4 regions of the Serratia sarumanii genome follow, and region 4 is predicted to be linked to each of the others. Evidence: predicted binding sites of a transcription regulator. Region 4 holds the regulator's gene; each other region holds the start of a gene.
The links. Region 4 encodes CRP, which controls carbon source genes, mostly activating them, when cyclic AMP is high. Its sites were predicted from a motif close to ATGTGANNNNNNTCACAT; they were not measured.
Positions count from the first base shown of each region.

Region 1: the regulator CRP is predicted to act here: its motif matches at 2,594-2,611, upstream of udp (uridine phosphorylase).
Region 2: the regulator CRP is predicted to act here: its motif matches at 1,421-1,438, upstream of aaeR (HTH-type transcriptional activator AaeR).
Region 3: the regulator CRP is predicted to act here: its motif matches at 2,106-2,123, upstream of cdd (cytidine deaminase).

Region 1 is NZ_CP124750.1:217,897-222,128, forward strand. It holds gene metE (5-methyltetrahydropteroyltriglutamate--homocysteine S-methyltransferase) at 1-1,334, shown strand, start outside; gene SSARUM_RS01000 (dienelactone hydrolase family protein) at 1,419-2,246, opposite strand; gene udp (uridine phosphorylase) at 2,735-3,496, shown strand; gene SSARUM_RS01010 (tyrosine-protein phosphatase) at 3,626-4,232, shown strand, end outside.
Region 2 is NZ_CP124750.1:4,479,494-4,483,725, forward strand. It holds gene aaeA (p-hydroxybenzoic acid efflux pump subunit AaeA) at 1-930, opposite strand, end outside; gene aaeX (p-hydroxybenzoic acid efflux pump operon protein AaeX) at 938-1,141, opposite strand; gene aaeR (HTH-type transcriptional activator AaeR) at 1,456-2,367, shown strand; gene SSARUM_RS21320 (hypothetical protein) at 2,358-2,702, opposite strand; gene SSARUM_RS21325 (zinc ribbon domain-containing protein) at 2,699-2,974, opposite strand; gene uriH (uridine-preferring nucleoside hydrolase UriH) at 3,182-4,123, shown strand.
Region 3 is NZ_CP124750.1:1,567,392-1,571,623, reverse strand. It holds gene SSARUM_RS07505 (MFS transporter) at 1-805, shown strand, start outside; gene SSARUM_RS07500 (CidA/LrgA family protein) at 944-1,351, shown strand; gene SSARUM_RS07495 (CidB/LrgB family autolysis modulator) at 1,348-2,043, shown strand; gene cdd (cytidine deaminase) at 2,181-3,065, shown strand; gene SSARUM_RS07485 (NAD-dependent malic enzyme) at 3,287-4,232, shown strand, end outside.
Region 4 is NZ_CP124750.1:4,670,940-4,675,171, reverse strand. It holds gene argD (bifunctional acetylornithine/succinyldiaminopimelate transaminase) at 1-328, shown strand, start outside; gene SSARUM_RS22210 (YccS/YhfK family putative transporter) at 369-2,447, opposite strand; gene crp (cAMP-activated global transcriptional regulator CRP) at 2,499-3,131, opposite strand; gene SSARUM_RS22200 (OsmC family protein) at 3,514-3,921, shown strand; gene SSARUM_RS22195 (phosphoribulokinase) at 3,960-4,232, opposite strand, start outside.

The DNA of each region.
Region 1 (4,232 bases), 630 kb from region 4:
GCCGTCCGCTGTGGATCGGCAGCTCCTGTTCACTGCTGCACAGCCCGATCGATCTGAGCGTGGAAAGCCGTCTGGACGAAGAAGTGAAAAGCTGGTTCGCCTTCGCGCTGCAAAAATGCGCCGAGCTGGCGCTGTTGAGCTCGGCGCTGAACGCGCCTGACGCGACGAAACGGGCCGAACTGGACGCCTACAGCGCGCCGATCCGCGCCCGCCGTCAGTCGAGCCGCGTGCACAACCCACAGGTCGAGCGCCGCCTGGCGGCGATCACCGCGCAGGACAGCGAACGCCACAGCGCTTACGCCGAACGCGCCAGGGCGCAGCGCGAACGTTTCAACCTGCCGGCCTGGCCGACCACCACCATCGGTTCGTTCCCGCAGACCACCGAGATCCGCGGCCTGCGTCTGGACTTCAAACAGGGCCGTTTGGACGGCAACAACTACCGCACCAGCATCGGTGAGCACATCAAACAGGCGATCGTCGAGCAGGAGCGCCTCGGGCTGGACGTGCTGGTGCACGGTGAAGCTGAGCGCAATGACATGGTGGAATATTTCGGCGAGAACCTCGACGGCTTCGTGTTTACCCAGAATGGCTGGGTGCAGAGCTACGGCTCCCGCTGCGTGAAGCCGCCGGTCATCATCGGTGACGTCAGCCGCCCGGAAGCCATCACCGTCGAATGGGCCAAATTCGCCCAGTCGCTGACCGACAAGCCGGTGAAAGGCATGTTGACCGGGCCGGTGACCATCCTGTGCTGGTCGTTCCCGCGTGAAGACGTGACCCGCGAAGTGATTGCCAAGCAGATTGCGCTGGCGCTGCGCGATGAGGTGGAAGATCTGGAAAAAGCCGGCATCGGCATCATCCAGATCGACGAACCCGCGCTGCGCGAAGGGCTGCCGCTGCGCCAATCCGACTGGGCGGCGTACCTGAACTGGGCGGTGGACGCCTTCAAACTGAACGCCGCCGTGGCGCGGGACGACACCCAGATCCACACCCACATGTGTTACTGCGAGTTCAACGACATCATGGACTCCATCGCCGCGCTGGACGCCGACGTGATCACCATCGAGACCTCGCGTTCCGATATGGATCTGCTGGAAGCCTTCAAAGAGTTCGAATACCCGAACGAAATCGGGCCGGGCGTCTACGATATCCACTCGCCGAACGTGCCGAGCGTGGAATGGATTGAAGCGCTGCTGCGTAAAGCGGCGCAGAACATCCCGGCGGAACGCCTGTGGGTTAACCCGGATTGCGGCCTGAAAACCCGCGGCTGGCCGGAAACCCGGCAGTCGCTGGCCAACATGGTATTGGCGGCACAGCGCCTGCGCGAGCAAGCGTGATGCCGTGCGGCGGATAAACCGCCGCTTATAGATTTACTGGTGTGATGATTGGGCGCTTCGGCGCCCTTTTTTATGCGAGGGAAATTATTTGACGCCGTGCTGGGCAAACCACGCCAGCATGCGCTGCCAGCCGTCCTCCGCCGCTTCGGCGTTGTAGCTGGGACGATAATCGGCGTTGAATGCATGCCCGACCTCGGGATACACCACGATTTCGGCCTCGGCGTTGGCGGCGCGGATCGCCTGACGCATGGTTTCCACCGTCTCCAGCGGGATGCCGCTGTCCTGCCCGCCATACAGCCCCAGCACCGGCGCCGACAGGTGGGTGGCGACGTCGACCGGCTGCTTCGGTGAATTCAGCGTTTTCTCGCCGACCAGTTTGCCGTACCAGGCGACCGCCGCCTTCAACTGCGGGTTGTGCGCCGCGTACAGCCAGGTGATGCGGCCACCCCAGCAGAAACCGGTGATCGCCAGCTTGCCGGCGTCGCCGCCGTGGCGGATAGCCCAGTGCGCGGCGTGATCCAGATCCGACAGCACCTGACGATCCGGCACCTTGGTGACCAACTGCTGGAACAGCTCGCCGATATCGGCGTAGTCGTTGGCGTCGCCCTGGCGGAAATAGAGCTCGGGCGCGATCGCCAGATAGCCCTGCTTGGCCAGGCGGCGGCACAGATCCTGAATATGTTCATGAACGCCGAAGATTTCCTGCACCACCAGCACGATGGGGAAAGGGCCGCTCTGGTCGGCGGGTTTGGCGACGTAGGCCGGCAGCGCATCGCCTTGGGAAGGGATGGTCGTTTGCCCGGCGTGAATGCCCTGTTCGTCGGTGATAATCGCGGAGGCGGCCAATGGCGCGGCGGCCGGGGCGAATCCCCCCTGAGCCTGTTCTAATGTCATCACATGTTCGGTTTTCATTGCGGTCTCCGTGCAATAGAAAAAAGCGCTGAGATTAACTATAGGAAAGATTACCCATTATTGGCGCTGCATGGCGCACTTTCGGACAAGTCGATAAAAAACGGCTAATTATCTGGCTTTGCGGCATTTTTAAGCGCTTTTTATCATGTTATTACGCGTTTTGCCCCGCGTAAGTGCCATAAGGTGCGTTAGAGGGCTTTTTTGTCCCTAAGCAACCGATAAGTTGGGGTTATTTCGGATTGATGAGCTAAATAGTTTCAGCCGGCAACCAACGGGCGAGGAGCAGCCGAGTTTGTCGGCTAGACTGAGGTTTAGCGGCGCGTTCTGGATGCGTCATAGTTCTTTTTTTGTGATAAAAATCACAAAAAATATGTAGCATGTAATTTGTTTCTCTTTTCATAGTGATTGTCGTCACGAAATTAAGCGGCGATTTTCAGTAGAGTACTTTTTTGTTCCTCCCAATAAACATGATCCATGAGGAGTCTCGTATGTCTCAGTCTGACGTTTTTCATCTCGGCCTCACCAAGAACGATTTACAAGGGGCTCAGCTTGCCATCGTGCCGGGCGATCCGCAGCGCGTAGAGAAGATTGCCAAGCTGATGGAAAATCCGGTGCATCTGGCCTCCCATCGTGAATTCACTACCTGGCGCGCGGAGCTGGACGGCAAGGCGGTGATCGTCTGCTCCACCGGTATCGGCGGCCCGTCTACCTCTATCGCGGTGGAAGAGCTGGCGCAGCTGGGCATTCGCACCTTCCTGCGCATCGGCACCACCGGCGCCATTCAGGCGAACATCAACGTCGGTGACGTGCTGGTCACCACGGCGGCGGTACGCCTCGACGGCGCCAGCCTGCACTTCGCGCCGATGGAGTTCCCGGCAGTCGCTGACTTCGCCTGCACCACCGCGCTGGTGGAAGCGGCCAAGGCCAGCGGCGCCACCACGCACATCGGCGTGACCGCCTCTTCCGATACCTTCTATCCGGGCCAGGAGCGTTACGACACTTACTCCGGCCGTGTGGTCAGCCGCTTCAAAGGCTCGATGGAAGAATGGCAGGCGATGGGCGTGATGAACTATGAAATGGAATCCGCCACGCTGCTGACCATGTGCGCCAGCCAGGGCCTGCGCGCCGGCATGGTGGCCGGTGTGATCGTCAACCGCACCCAGCAAGAGATCCCGAACGCCGAGACCATGAAAAACACCGAAAGCAAAGCGGTGCAGATCGTGGTGGACGCCGCCCGCCGCCTGCTGTAATCGCCTTTCCCCCACGGGCCGCCGACGCGGCCCGTTTTTCCATTCGCGGCGAATCTGTTACGGTGATACTCCTCAGCGCTGCGCCGATGGCCGCCGCGCGTTGTCATAACAAAAACAACGAGGACGTTTATGACCGCCCAGATCCTGCTTCATCCTTCGCTCGCGCCGCTCGACGGCGGCATCAATTTCCGCGACTTCGGCGGCAACGGCGTGGCCGACGGGCGCCGCATCAAGCGCGGCCTGCTGTTCCGCTCCGGTTCCCTCGAGCGGCTGACGGAAAACGACTGCGCCTTTCTCGCCGGCGTGCCGGTGCGCTCGGTGCTGGACTACCGTGATGCCGACGAGGTGCAGGCCAAGCCGGATATTCTGTGGAGTGGTGCCGACTATCACCACGTGCCGGCCAACCCGCTGAGCAGCGAAGTCAACGCCAACCTGGAGAAGCTCACCAACGAGACGCTGGCCGCCTTCGACGCCCGGGCGTTCATGCTGGAGCTGTATCGCCGCCTGCCGTTCGGCAATGCGGCCTATCAGCGGCTGGCGCAGCTGTTGAGCAATCCTGGCGGCGGCGCCATCGTGCAGCACTGCGCGGTCGGCAAGGATCGCACCGGGGTCGGTTCGGCACTGGTGCTGTTCGCGCTGGGGGCCGACGAAGCGACGGTGCTGGAAGACTATCTGCTGACCGAAACCACGCTGGCCACTTTCCGCGAGCAGATGCTGGATCAACTGTCTATCAAGC
Region 2 (4,232 bases), 190 kb from region 4:
GAACTCACGCAGCCGGTGCATCAGGCGCACAAAAGGCGAGCCGCTGTCGGCATTGCGATCGTTCTTGCCGACGATCACCACGGTGGCGGTGGTGCCGGCCGGGTACGGATGCTGTTGGTCCTTGGCGTCCAGCAGGATCTTCACCGGCACGCGCTGCGCCAGGCGCACCCACTCCAGGTTGCTGTCGATCGAGGCTAATCCTTTGTTGTTCACCGTGCTGCTGCTGTTGTTCACCGCCGCCGCCACGCTGTCGACGGTGCCATGCATGATGCGGTTGCTGCCGAGCGGGGTGATCTCCGCACGATCGCCCTTATTCAGGCCGTTCAGCTTGGTTTCTTCCAGATAGGCCAGGATGTAGAAGGAGTCTTTCTTCACCAGCGCCACCGCCACCGAACCGCGGGTGATGTATTCGCCGGCGTGTACGTTGAGGTTGGTGATCCAGCCATCGGCCGGAGCGCGCACCGTGGTGCGTTCCAGATCCAGCTGCGCCAGCTCACGCGTCGCCACGGCCTTCGCCAGCTGGTGTTGCACGGTCTGCAGCGAGTTGTTCGACTGGTCGATTTCTTCCTGCGACATCGCCTGCACGCCCAGCTTCACGCGGCGGCCGGCCTCGCGCCGCTTTTCCGCCGCCAGCGTCTGATAGTAGGCGACGTCGGCACTGGCTTGCGCCAGCGCCTGCTCATAGCGCGGCCGATCGACCACGAACAGCACCTGCCCTTTCTTCACCAATTGGTTATCCACCACCGGCACGTCGGTCAGCAGGCCGCTGACGTCCGGCGCGATCGCCACCACGTCGGCGGTGAACTTGGCGTCACGCGTCCACGGCGACTCGGTGTAAAACACCCAGGCCTTGAATACCGCGACGATGCCCAGCAGCACAAGAATCAAAGTGATCGCGATTCGGGTTATTTTTATCGAAAAATTTTTCACAGCGACCTCAAACAAAAAGACATGAAATCAGATAAAACAAGCAGCAATACAGCGCGGTGTTAAACAGCGCCGGATGCCAGACAAAATCGTAAATCCCCGTCGGCTGCAGCAGGCGGCGCAAGAGGAAAAACAGCGCCAGCGACACCAGCAGCTCGAAAAACACCGGCGGAAACGACAGTCCGAAGATGACCATAACCGGAAGCAAACTCATCACTTTTTCCTTATTGTTCACTGCGCCGGGGAAAGACAGGTCTCGCCATTCACATTCTCTTTACATTTTAGCGTGCGCGCGCCACAAATCTTGACCAGGCAGCTTGTCCAGGTCACGAACCCGAAAAAAGGTTAAACTTTGGGGCAGACATCCACGACAGGGATTGCGAGGGTGCCGGAGGAGCGGCAGGATTGCGTTGCCGATCGCTCTCGCACGTTGGTAAGGTCTATTCACCCGACCACGTTATATTAGCCTGCTTACTATCAAGGCATCAACAATCTGTGATCTAAATCACTTTTAAGCCAGAGTGAATAATGGAAAGATTAAAACGGATGTCGGTATTCGCCAAAGTGGTTGAGTTCGGGTCGTTTACCGCGGCCGCGCGCCAACTCGGCATGAGCGTTTCATCGATCAGCCAAACCGTCTCGAAACTGGAAAATGAGCTGCAGGTCAAGCTGTTGAACCGCAGCACGCGCAGCATCGGCCTGACCGAGGCCGGCAAAATCTACTATCAGGGCTGCCGACGCATGCTGCAGGAAGTCAGCGAAGTGCATGAGCAGCTGTATGCGTTTAACAATACCCCCGCCGGCACGCTGCGCATCGGCAGCTCATCCACCATGGCGCAAAACGTGCTGGCGAACATGACCGCCGAGATGATGAAAGAGTACCCTGGCCTGACGGTCAACCTGGTGACCGGCATTCCGGCGCCGGATCTGATCACCGACGGGCTGGATCTGGTGATCCGCACCGGTGAGCTGCAGGACTCCAGCCTGTTCTCCCGCCGCCTGGGGCAGATGCCGATGGTGGTGTGCGCCGCCAAAAGCTACCTCAGCCAGCACGGCACGCCGCAAAAGCCGAGCGACATGGTCAACTTTTCCTGGCTGGAGTACAGCGTGCGGCCCGACAGCGAATTTGAACTGATGTCGCCGGAGGGCATCACCACGCGCATTTCCCCGCAGGGGCGCTTCGTCACCAACGACTCCTCCACCATGATCCGTTGGCTGAAAAACGGCGCCGGCATCGCCTACGCCCCGCTGATGTGGGTGATCGAAGAGATCAAGCGCGGCGAGATCGAGATCCTGTTCAAAAGCTACCATTCGGATCCGCGGCCGATCTACGCGCTCTATACCGAGAAGGACAAACTGCCGCTGAAGGTGCAGGTGTGCATCAACTACCTAACCGACTATTTCGAACGCGTGGCGGCGGTCTATCAGGGCTATCGCTGAGCGGCGCTCAAATAGCGGTGCGCCAGCGCGCCCAGCAGCATCAGCGCCAGCATGCCGAGGCCCCACAGCAGCCAGACGGCGTAGCCGGCCCAGTTCAGCAGCAGAGGAAAATAGCTCGCCAGCCAGCTGCCCAGCTGTTTCAGCCACGGCAGCCAGGCGTCCAGCACCGCCTGCGGCACCAGGCTCAGCGCGCTGTTCACCGGCAGCGATACGCCGCCGGCCGCTTCCGCCAACGCCGGGAGCCAGGCCAGCACGCCGGCTACGCCCCAGGCCAGCAGCGTCCATAGCGCCATGGCGCCCAGCAGCAACGCTAGCGTCCAACCGCCCCGGTTCACGGCACACCGCCGCCGCACTGCGGGCAAAAGCGGCTGCCCGGCGGCAGCGGCGCGGCGCACTGGCCGCAGGTGGCGCTCAGCGCGGCAAACGGCTGACCGCAGCGGTGGCAATAACGCGCGCCCGATTTATTCACCGCCCGGCATTCCGGACACTGCGGCCCCGGCTCGCCATGCTGGTTATAGCGGTTGCCATGATGCCCGCCGCCGTGGCCCGCGCGCTGATGACCGCGGTTAATACCGCCTTGCCCCAACAACCTTTTCAGTAAGCTCATCCCGCCTCTCCTCTGTGCATTGACGCTGAAGCTCACTGTAAACCCTGGAGTAACCTCCAGGGTAAAGCCCGGCGAGCAGGCTTTACGTTTCATTACATCGTAAAAGTGGCAAGGCTTTGATGCCGTTAACAAAAGCACCATCGGCATTATCCCACGCCGCCGCGCTGCGTTATGCTGCGGGAACCTCTCCCTGCATCAGGAATAATCATGAAAAAAATCATACTGGACTGTGACCCGGGGCATGACGACGCCATCGCCCTGCTGCTGGCCTGGGGCAATCCGCAGATCGACCTGCTGGCGGTCACCACCGTGGTGGGCAATCAGACGCTGGACAAAGTGACGCGCAACGCGCTGGCGGTGGCGCGCATCGCCAATATCACCGGCGTGCCCTTCGCCGCCGGCTGCCCGCGCCCGCTGGTGCGCAATATCGAAGTGGCGCCCGATATCCACGGCGATTCCGGCCTCGATGGCCCGGTGCTACCGGAACCCCACCTGCAGCTGGACTCGCGCCACGCGGTGGATCTGATCATCGATACGGTGATGGCCCACCCGCCCGGCAGCGTAACGCTGGTGCCGACCGGCGGCCTGACCAATATCGCCATGGCGGTGCGCAAAGAGCCGCGCATTGCCGAGCGGGTCAAGGAAGTGGTGCTGATGGGCGGCGGCTACCATGTGGGCAACTGGAGCGCGGTGGCGGAGTTCAATATCAAAATCGATCCCGAGGCGGCGCACATCGTGTTTAACGAAAAATGGCCGCTGACCATGGTCGGGCTGGATCTTACCCACCAGGCTTTGGCCACGCCGGCAGTCTGCGCGCGCATCGCCGCCCTCGGCACCCGGCCGGCCGCCTTCGTCGGCGAACTGCTGGCATTCTTTGGCCGTATGTACCAACAGGCGCAGGGCTTCAGCGCCCCGCCGGTACACGATCCTTGCGCCGTCGCCTACGTGATCGATCCGAGCGTGATGACGGTGCGCAAAGCGCCGGTGGATATCGAACTCACCGGCACCCTGACGCTGGGCATGACGGTCGCGGACTTCCGCGCGCCGCCGCCGCCGGACTGCCACACCCAGGTGGCGGTCAAACTGGATCAGGATAAATTCTGGGATCTGGTGGTGGATGCGCTGGAACGGATTAGCGAAGTGGAGTGAGGTCTGTGAAGCGTGGATTAACGCGCTTTTACAGGCGCGTTAATCCGTCTTGCGGCACGGCAACAGGGATAGGGGGATCATCACCCCTTTATTTCCACAGTAACAGAAC
Region 3 (4,232 bases), 2.0 Mb from region 4:
TACGTTGGTCAACGTCGGCTGGGCGATCGGCTCTGCGCTCGGCGTGCTGGTGGCCGGGCTTAGCCCGCTGCTGCCGTTTTATCTGTCGGGCGGGTTGGCGCTGGCGACGGTGGCGGCGCTGAGCCTGCGCTTGCGCGGCCGGGAACAGCGCCCGGCGCCAACCGCCGCCGCACCGGCGGCGCTCCCCAACTTCCGCCAGACGGTGACTATCCTGCGCAGCGATCGGCGGCTTATCTACTTCACTCTCGGCAGCACCCTGGGCGCCGTGGTGTTCGGTCAGTTCACCGGCTATCTGTCGCAGTACCTGATCACCGTCTCCAGCGCCGAGTTCGCCTACAAAATCATCGGGCTGGTAATGATCGTCAACGCCGGCATCGTTATCGCCCTGCAATACTTGCTCAGCCGCGGCATGCGCCAGGAAAACATGCTGCGCTGGCTGGTGCTGGGCACGCTGTTTTTCATCGTCGGGCTGCTCGGTTTCATGATGGCCGGCCAGGCGGTCTGGCTGTGGATGGTGGCGATGGCGGTGTTTACCCTCGGCGAAATCATCGTCATTCCGGTGGAATACATGTTCATCGACTTTATCGCGCCGCCGCATCTGAAAGGCAGCTACTATGGCGTGCAAAACCTCAGCGCGCTGGGCGGCGCCATCAATCCGGTTCTGAGCGGTATGCTGCTCAGCTATGCCGCGCCGCCGTTGATGTTCGTGATGTTGATCGTTTGCGCGCTGCTTAGCCTGCTGTTTTTCTTCCTTGGCCATCGGCTGGCAGAACAGGCTGCGGCAACCGCCGAAGACGCGCGCTGAATCCGCGCGTAGCGGCCATTCCGGGCTGTCAACCCGCCGATCGGGCATGGCGCCCATAGCGAGAATTCATGGCGCGATCTGTGGCATGGCTCACAGTTTAATTGTATGATGAATGCATCGGTTAAACGGGAAAAGACAATGGCCAACGTGCTCACACTATGCTGGAAATACCTGAGGGCTCTGCTCCTCATCTACCTTTGTCTGTTCGTCGGCAACGCGCTGGCGGCGCTGCTGCCGTTCGCCATTCCCGGCAGCATTCTCGGCATGCTGCTGCTGTTCGCCCTGCTCTCTACCCAGATTATGCCGGCCAAATGGGTTAAACCCGGCTGCCATCTGCTGATCCGCTACATGGTGCTGCTGTTCGTGCCGATCGGCGTCGGGGTGATGAAATACTACGACCAGATCGTCGCGCATCTGGGCCCGCTGGTTATCTCTTGCCTGATCAGTACGCTGATGGTGCTGGTGGTGGTCGGCTATACCTCACATTATTTTCATCGCGAGCGCCGCATCGCCGGCAAACCCGACGACACGGAGGGTAACTCATGATCCATGAAATCTGGTGGTCGCTGCCGCTGACGCTGGCGGTCTATTTCGCCGCGCGCTGGCTGGCGCGCAAGCTGAATATGCCGCTGCTCAATCCGCTGCTGGTTTCCATGGCGGTGATCATCCCGCTGCTGCTGCTCACCGGCATCCCCTATGAGCGTTACTTCCTGGGCAGCAAAATCCTCAACGATCTGCTGCAGCCGGCGGTCGTCGCGCTGGCCTTCCCGCTGTATGAGCAGTTGCACCAGATCCGCGCGCGCTGGAAATCGATTATCGCGGTGTGCTTCATCGGCAGCCTGACCGCCATGATCAGCGGCGGCGCCATCGCCCTGTGGCTGGGCGCCACGCCGGAAATCGCCGCCTCTATCCTGCCGAAATCGGTCACTACGCCGATCGCCATGGCCGTCGCGGACTCGCTCGGCGGCATTCCGGCGATCAGCGCGGTCTGCGTCATTTTCGTCGGTATCCTCGGCGCCGTGTTCGGCCATACGCTGTTCAACCTGTTGACAATCACCACCCACTCGGCGCGCGGCCTGGCGATGGGCACCGCGTCCCACGCGCTGGGCACCGCACGCTGCGCGGAGATGGACTACCAGGAAGGCGCTTTCGGCTCGCTGGCGCTGGTGATCTGCGGCATCATCACCTCGCTGCTGGCACCGTTCCTGTTCCCGGTGCTGCTGCACCTGTTCAGTTGAACAGGGTGAAACTTGCGATACATCTCGCATTTATGTATCTCATTGCACTAATTTCATCAATTAAGAGACATTAATCACACTTTAATGTCTCTGGCCTGCCTAGAATGTTATCCCGTTAACCTGTAGAGAGACTTTCTATGCATCCGCGTTTTCACACCGCGTTCAGCGCACTGCCCGCGACACTGCAATCCGCCCTGCAGCCCTATCTGGACGCGCCTGACTTTCCGGCGATGTTCACGGCCGAGCAAGCGGCGGCGATCCGCACAGGCTGCGGGCTGGACGATGATGCGCTGGCATTCGCGCTGCTGCCGCTGGCGGCGGCCTGCTCGTTAACCCCGATATCGCACTTCCATGTCGGCGCCATCGCGCGCGGGCAAAGCGGCAACCTCTATTTCGGCGCCAATATGGAATTCAGCGGCGCGCCGCTGCAGCAATCCGTGCATGCGGAACAGAGTGCGGTAACGCACGCCTGGCTGCGCGGCGAAAAAGCGCTGGCCTCGGTCACCGTCAACTACACGCCGTGCGGCCATTGCCGCCAGTTTATGAATGAACTGAACAGCGGCGGCGAGCTGCAGATCCGTCTGCCGGGCCGCGCGCCGGCCACGCTGGCGGACTATCTGCCGGACGCCTTCGGCCCGAAAGATCTCGATGTCGCCTCGCTGCTGATGGACGAGGTCGATCATGGCCATCAGCTGGCGCTGAACGATGCGCTGGCACAGGCGGCGCTGGCGGCAGCCAACCGAAGCCACGCGCCGTACAGCAACGCCCACAGCGGCGTGGCGCTGGAAACGGCGGACGGCACCATCTACGCCGGCCGCTATGCGGAAAACGCCGCCTTCAACCCGAGCCTGCCGCCGCTGCAGGCCGCGCTGATCCTGCTGAACCTCTCCGGCGGCGACTGCCTGAACATCCGCCGCGCCGTGCTGGCCGAACCGCAGGAGGCGATCATCAGTCAGTGGGACGCCACCCGCGTCACCCTGGCGGCGCTGGGCTGCCAAAACGTCAGCCGCGCCGCGTTCTAAGCGCTCAACGGCGGAGCCATCCGGTTCCGTCGCTAACAGCCCCGCCCACCAAATACAATGCCCCGACGCCGCCAGAGACACTTTCTTTAGTTAAAAAATCATTTGATTGTCGATAATTACGCCAACCTGGTTCATCATCGGGCAACAAATGCTGTACATCTGCTCTTTATCTTTTAGGATCGTCGGCAATAAAGTTATCTGATACGTGAAGAGTAAAACTGATGGAACTAGAATACGAAAGCAAACGCCCGCTCTACATCCCTTACGCCGGCCCGATTCTGCTGGAATTTCCGCTGCTGAACAAAGGCAGCGCTTTCACCGAGGAAGAACGTAGCCACTTCAACCTGCACGGCCTGCTGCCGGAAGCGGTGGAAACCATCGAAGAACAGGTGGAACGCGCCTACCGTCAGTATCAGGATTTCAAGAACGATAACGACAAGCACATCTACCTGCGCAACATCCAGGACACCAACGAAACCCTGTTCTACCGCCTGCTGGACTCGCACCTGAGCGAGATGATGCCGATCATCTACACCCCGACCGTCGGCGAGGCCTGCGAGCACTTCTCCGATATCTATCGCCGCGCGCGCGGGCTGTTCATCTCCTACCCGAACCGCGATCGCATCGATGACATGCTGCAAAACGCCACCAAGCAGAACGTCAAGGTGATCGTGGTCACCGACGGCGAGCGCATTCTCGGCCTGGGCGACCAGGGCATCGGCGGCATGGGCATTCCGATCGGCAAACTGTCGCTGTACACCGCCTGCGGCGGCATCAGTCCGGCCTACACCCTGCCGGTGGTGCTGGACGTCGGCACCAACAACCCGCAACGCCTCAACGATCCGCTGTACATGGGCTGGCGCCATCCGCGCATCTCCGGCGAGGAGTACCACGCCTTCGTCGAAGAGTTTATTCAGGCGGTCAAACGCCGCTGGCCGAACGTGCTGCTGCAGTTCGAAGACTTCGCGCAGAACAACGCCACCCCGCTGTTGAACCGCTACCGCGACGAGATCTGCTGCTTCAACGATGACATCCAGGGCACCGCCGCGGTCACCCTCGGCAGCCTGATCGCCGCCAGCCGCGCCGCCGGCAGCCAGCTGCGCGATCAGACCGTCACCTTCCTCGGCGCCGGTTCCGCCGGCTGCGGCATCGCCGAGCAGATCATCG
Region 4 (4,232 bases):
GCTGGACGTGATCAATACGCCGGAGGTGCTGAGCGGCATCGAGCAGCGTCATGCGCTGTATGTGCAGGCTTTGCAGCATATCGGCGATAAATACGGTATTTTCACCGCGATTCGCGGCATGGGGCTGCTGATTGGCGCCGAGCTGACGCCGCATTATCACGGCAGAGCGCGCGACTTCCTCACCGCCGCCGCCGCGCGCGGGTTGATGATCCTCAATGCCGGGCCGAACGTGATTCGTTTCGCGCCGTCACTGGTGGTGGAGCTGCAGGATATCGAGGCCGGCATGGCGCTGTTCGAGCTGGCGGTGCAGGATGTGATCAACGCCTGACGCCCGCGCGGCATATAACGGGGCGCGGCATGCCGCGCCCTTATTGATCGCGCAGTTTGCGCTTGAGCCAAATGCCGTGGTGCGGGCGCTGGCGCCAGGCCAGCGAAGAAATGGTGTGCATCACGCTCAGGTGCGACAGAATGCGCCGCAGATGGCGCTCCATCTCGGTAACGGGCATCTCCGGATGCAGATCCGGCGGCTGCATGATGCCGCTGTTGCCGCTGCTCGGGCCGTCGTATTCCAACCGCTGTTGGCAGCTTTGCAGCGCGATTTCACAGGCCTGCAGATACGCTTCCGCCAGTTTTGGCGTCAGCATGTAGTGTTCGCGCGCCAGAATGGTCATGGCGTTCAGGTGCTCGACGATGAACTGGCTATGCGTGACCCACAGCCGCATGTCCGCCAGATAGTCCGACGCGAACCCCGGCTCCTGCATCGCCTGATTGAGCGAGGTGAATAGCGCATTGTGCGCCTGGTTGACCTGCATGCGGGTATAGGCCAACGCGGTGGCGTCCGGTTCCGGCTGTTCCAGCATCAACCGCAGCGCGGTTTGATCGTGCTCCAGCGCCTGATGGGCATTCTTGCGCAGCAGCCCGCTTTGCCACTGCGGCCATAGCCAAATGGTGCCGCCGAACGCCAACACGCAGCCGATCAGCGTATCGATCAGGCGCGGCACCAGAAAATGCGAGCCGTTCAGCGCCAGCAGCTGCAGGGTGTAAACCGCCGTGACCGTAAAGCCAATCACCGACAGCCCGTAGTTCTTGCGCGAAACCAGGTAGGCCAGCAGCGTGATCACCAACATGATGCTCAGCGTTTCGCCTTCCGGCAACTGCAGCTGCAGCAGCCCGGCCGCCAGCAAAAGCCCGGCAATCGTGCCCAGCGCACGGTGCTGAATACGCACCCGGGTGGCGTTATACCCGTTTTGGCTCACCAGCATGATGGTGAGCAGGATCCAGTAAGGCTTCGGCAGATTGAACACCGCACCCAGGCTGCTGCCGACTGCCAGCGTCACGCCCAGCCGCGCGGCGTTGCGCAGGGCGGTGGACTTGAACGACAGATAGCTGGCCAGCGCCGGCCAAAACGGCAGGCGGTGCTGGCCGGACATCAGGTCGCGGCGGTATAGCGGATGCTGGGTGCGCAGCAGGCGGGCGATGCGGCTGAAGTGGTAATAACAAAACTGGCCGACCGGGTTATCGGGATGCTGCGCCGCCATTTTTTCCAGCGCCGCCAGCTCGTGGGCCATGGAGAAGCGCTTCGAATGTTGATGATAGAGAATATCGTGCGCCACTACGCGCAGCCGGCCGGCGATCACCTGAGCGTTGCGGCGAATGATCGCTTCGGCCTGGCTCTGCTCCACCAGTTTTTGCACCTCCTCCGGCAGATGCAGGCTGACGGTGATGTGCTCCTGCAGATCCATCGCCACCTGAAAGGCGCGCTGCAGGCGCTTTTGCTCGAGGTTGTTGGCGTGCGGCAGGAAATTAAGCTGTTGGTACAACAGGCTGATCAGATCCATCACCTTTTGCTGGCGCACCAGCAGCGGCGGCAGCGCGGTTTGCGGATCGGTGTGCTGGGTCAGCAGCGAGTATTTGGCTTCGAAATAGTCCGCCAGTTCCAGGTAGAGCTGGCTCAGGGTCTCGCGCATCGGCTGCTCTTTCCACAGCTTGAACCAGAACCAGGTGAATAAGCCGTACCAGACGGTGCCGATGGCGTACAGCAGCGGCGCCTGCCAGATGGGCACCGTGCCGGCCGTGCTGAGGGCGAAGATGGCGGCCACCAGCGCCGCCGGCAACAGCCGGGCGTGCAGCGGGCTGATTTCACCGGTGACGCCGAGCAGCAGCGCCAGGCCCAGCATCAGCGCCGGCAGCGGCACGTGCCACAGCAGTGCCTGTTGCAGCAGCACGCTGCTGAAGGCGAACAGCGAGCCGCCAACCACCAGCCGTTTAAAGAAGCGCTTATGCGGCGTGTCCAGACCGGCGATATTGCAGCAGGCGGGCACCAGAGAGAACATCAGGCCGAGCTGCAGCTGGCCTATCAGCAGGCCGAACAGCACCGGCAGGCACAACACCAGCGTTTGTCGCAGTGCGTAGTTGATTTCCGGGTGGTAGATCAGGCGGCGCCACATGGCAGAGAGCAGATAAAAAAAACGGCGCAGATTGCGCCGTTTCTTCAGGGATTAACGGGTGCCGTAGACGACAATGGTTTTGCCGTGGGCGGAAATCAGGTTTTGATCTTCCAGCATTTTCAGAATACGGCCAACGGTTTCGCGCGAGCAGCCGACGATCTGGCCGATCTCCTGGCGGGTGATCTTGATCTGCATGCCGTCCGGGTGAGTCATGGCGTCGGGTTGCTTCGCCAGATTCAGCAGGGTTTGCGCGATGCGGCCGGTAACGTCCAGGAAGGCGAGGTTGCCCACTTTTTCGGAGGTGACCTGCAGGCGGCTCGCCATTTGGGCGGACAGACGCATCAGGATGTCCGGGTTCACCTGGATCAGCTGGCGGAATTTCTTGTAGGAGATTTCGGCCACTTCACAGGCGGTTTTCGCGCGAACCCAGGCGCTGCGCTCCTGGCCTTCTTCGAACAATCCGAGCTCGCCGATGAAATCCCCCTGGTTGAGGTAGGACAGGATCATCTCTTTACCTTCTTCATCCTTGATCAGCACCGCGACGGAGCCTTTCACGATGTAGTAAAGCGTTTCGGCCTTTTCACCTTGGTGAATCAGCGTACTCTTCGATGGATATTTGTGGATATGGCAATGAGACAGGAACCATTCGAGAGTAGGGTCTGTTTGCGGTTTGCCGAGAACCATTCGCTGTTATCCTCTGTTGTTATCGCTGCCTTGTGTCACAGGGGTCAGAGTTCCCTGTAAAACCCGCCTGTAGCCACAGTCATGAGCGAGGGCTACCGGCAAGTTTTGAGGCGTGTCATAAAAATACGCTGTCGCTCTAGCATATTAACTTGCCGTAAGCGCTGCAAGCTACATTCTGTTAACATACCGGTAAAGGAGCCTTTCTCTGGGCGTTTCCCTGAAATTCAGTGTCCCGGAAAGATTTATTGCGGCTCTGTTTGTAGCACAGAGTAAGGCGGGTGTCTCGTGTTGTCTCGCTTCAGCATGATTAGCATCAGGTTACGTTGCCTGTTTCTATGCGAAAGCGTACTCTGATTTTAAGAAATCAACCGGAGTGACCAGAATGCAGGCAAGAGTTAAATGGGTGGAAGGGTTAACGTTTTTGGGTGAATCGGCCTCCGGCCACCAGGTGCTGATGGACGGCAACGCCGGCGATAAAGCACCCAGCCCGATGGAGATGGTGCTGATGTCGGTGGGCGGCTGCAGCGCGATCGACGTGGTGTCCATCCTGCAAAAAGGGCGCAACGACGTGCGCGACTGCGAGGTGAAGCTGACCTCCGAGCGCCGCGAAGAAGCTCCGCGGTTGTTCACCCATATCAACCTGCATTTCATCGTTACCGGCCAGGACCTGACCGACAAGATCGTCGAGCGAGCGGTGAGCCTGTCGGCGGAGAAATATTGCTCGGTGGCGCTGATGCTCAACAAGGCCGCCACGGTAACCCACAGCTTCGAGATCCGCCAACCGGCGTAATCGAGGCGGAGCGCGGCCCGGCGCCGCGCTCAACGCGTTTATTCGATCTTCTTGCCTTCCAGCAACCGCTGCACCAGCGGCGCCATGATCAGTTCCATCGCCAGCCCCATCTTGCCGCCCGGCACCACTAACGTATTGATGTGCGAGATAAACGAGCCTTGCAGCATCGCCAGCAAATAGGGGAAGTCAATTTGATCCAGCCCGCGGAAGTGGATCACCACGAAGCTTTCGTCCAGTGAGGGAATCGCCTTGGCGGCGAACGGGTTGGAGGTGTCCACCGTCGGCACGCGCTGGAAGTTGATGTGGGTGCG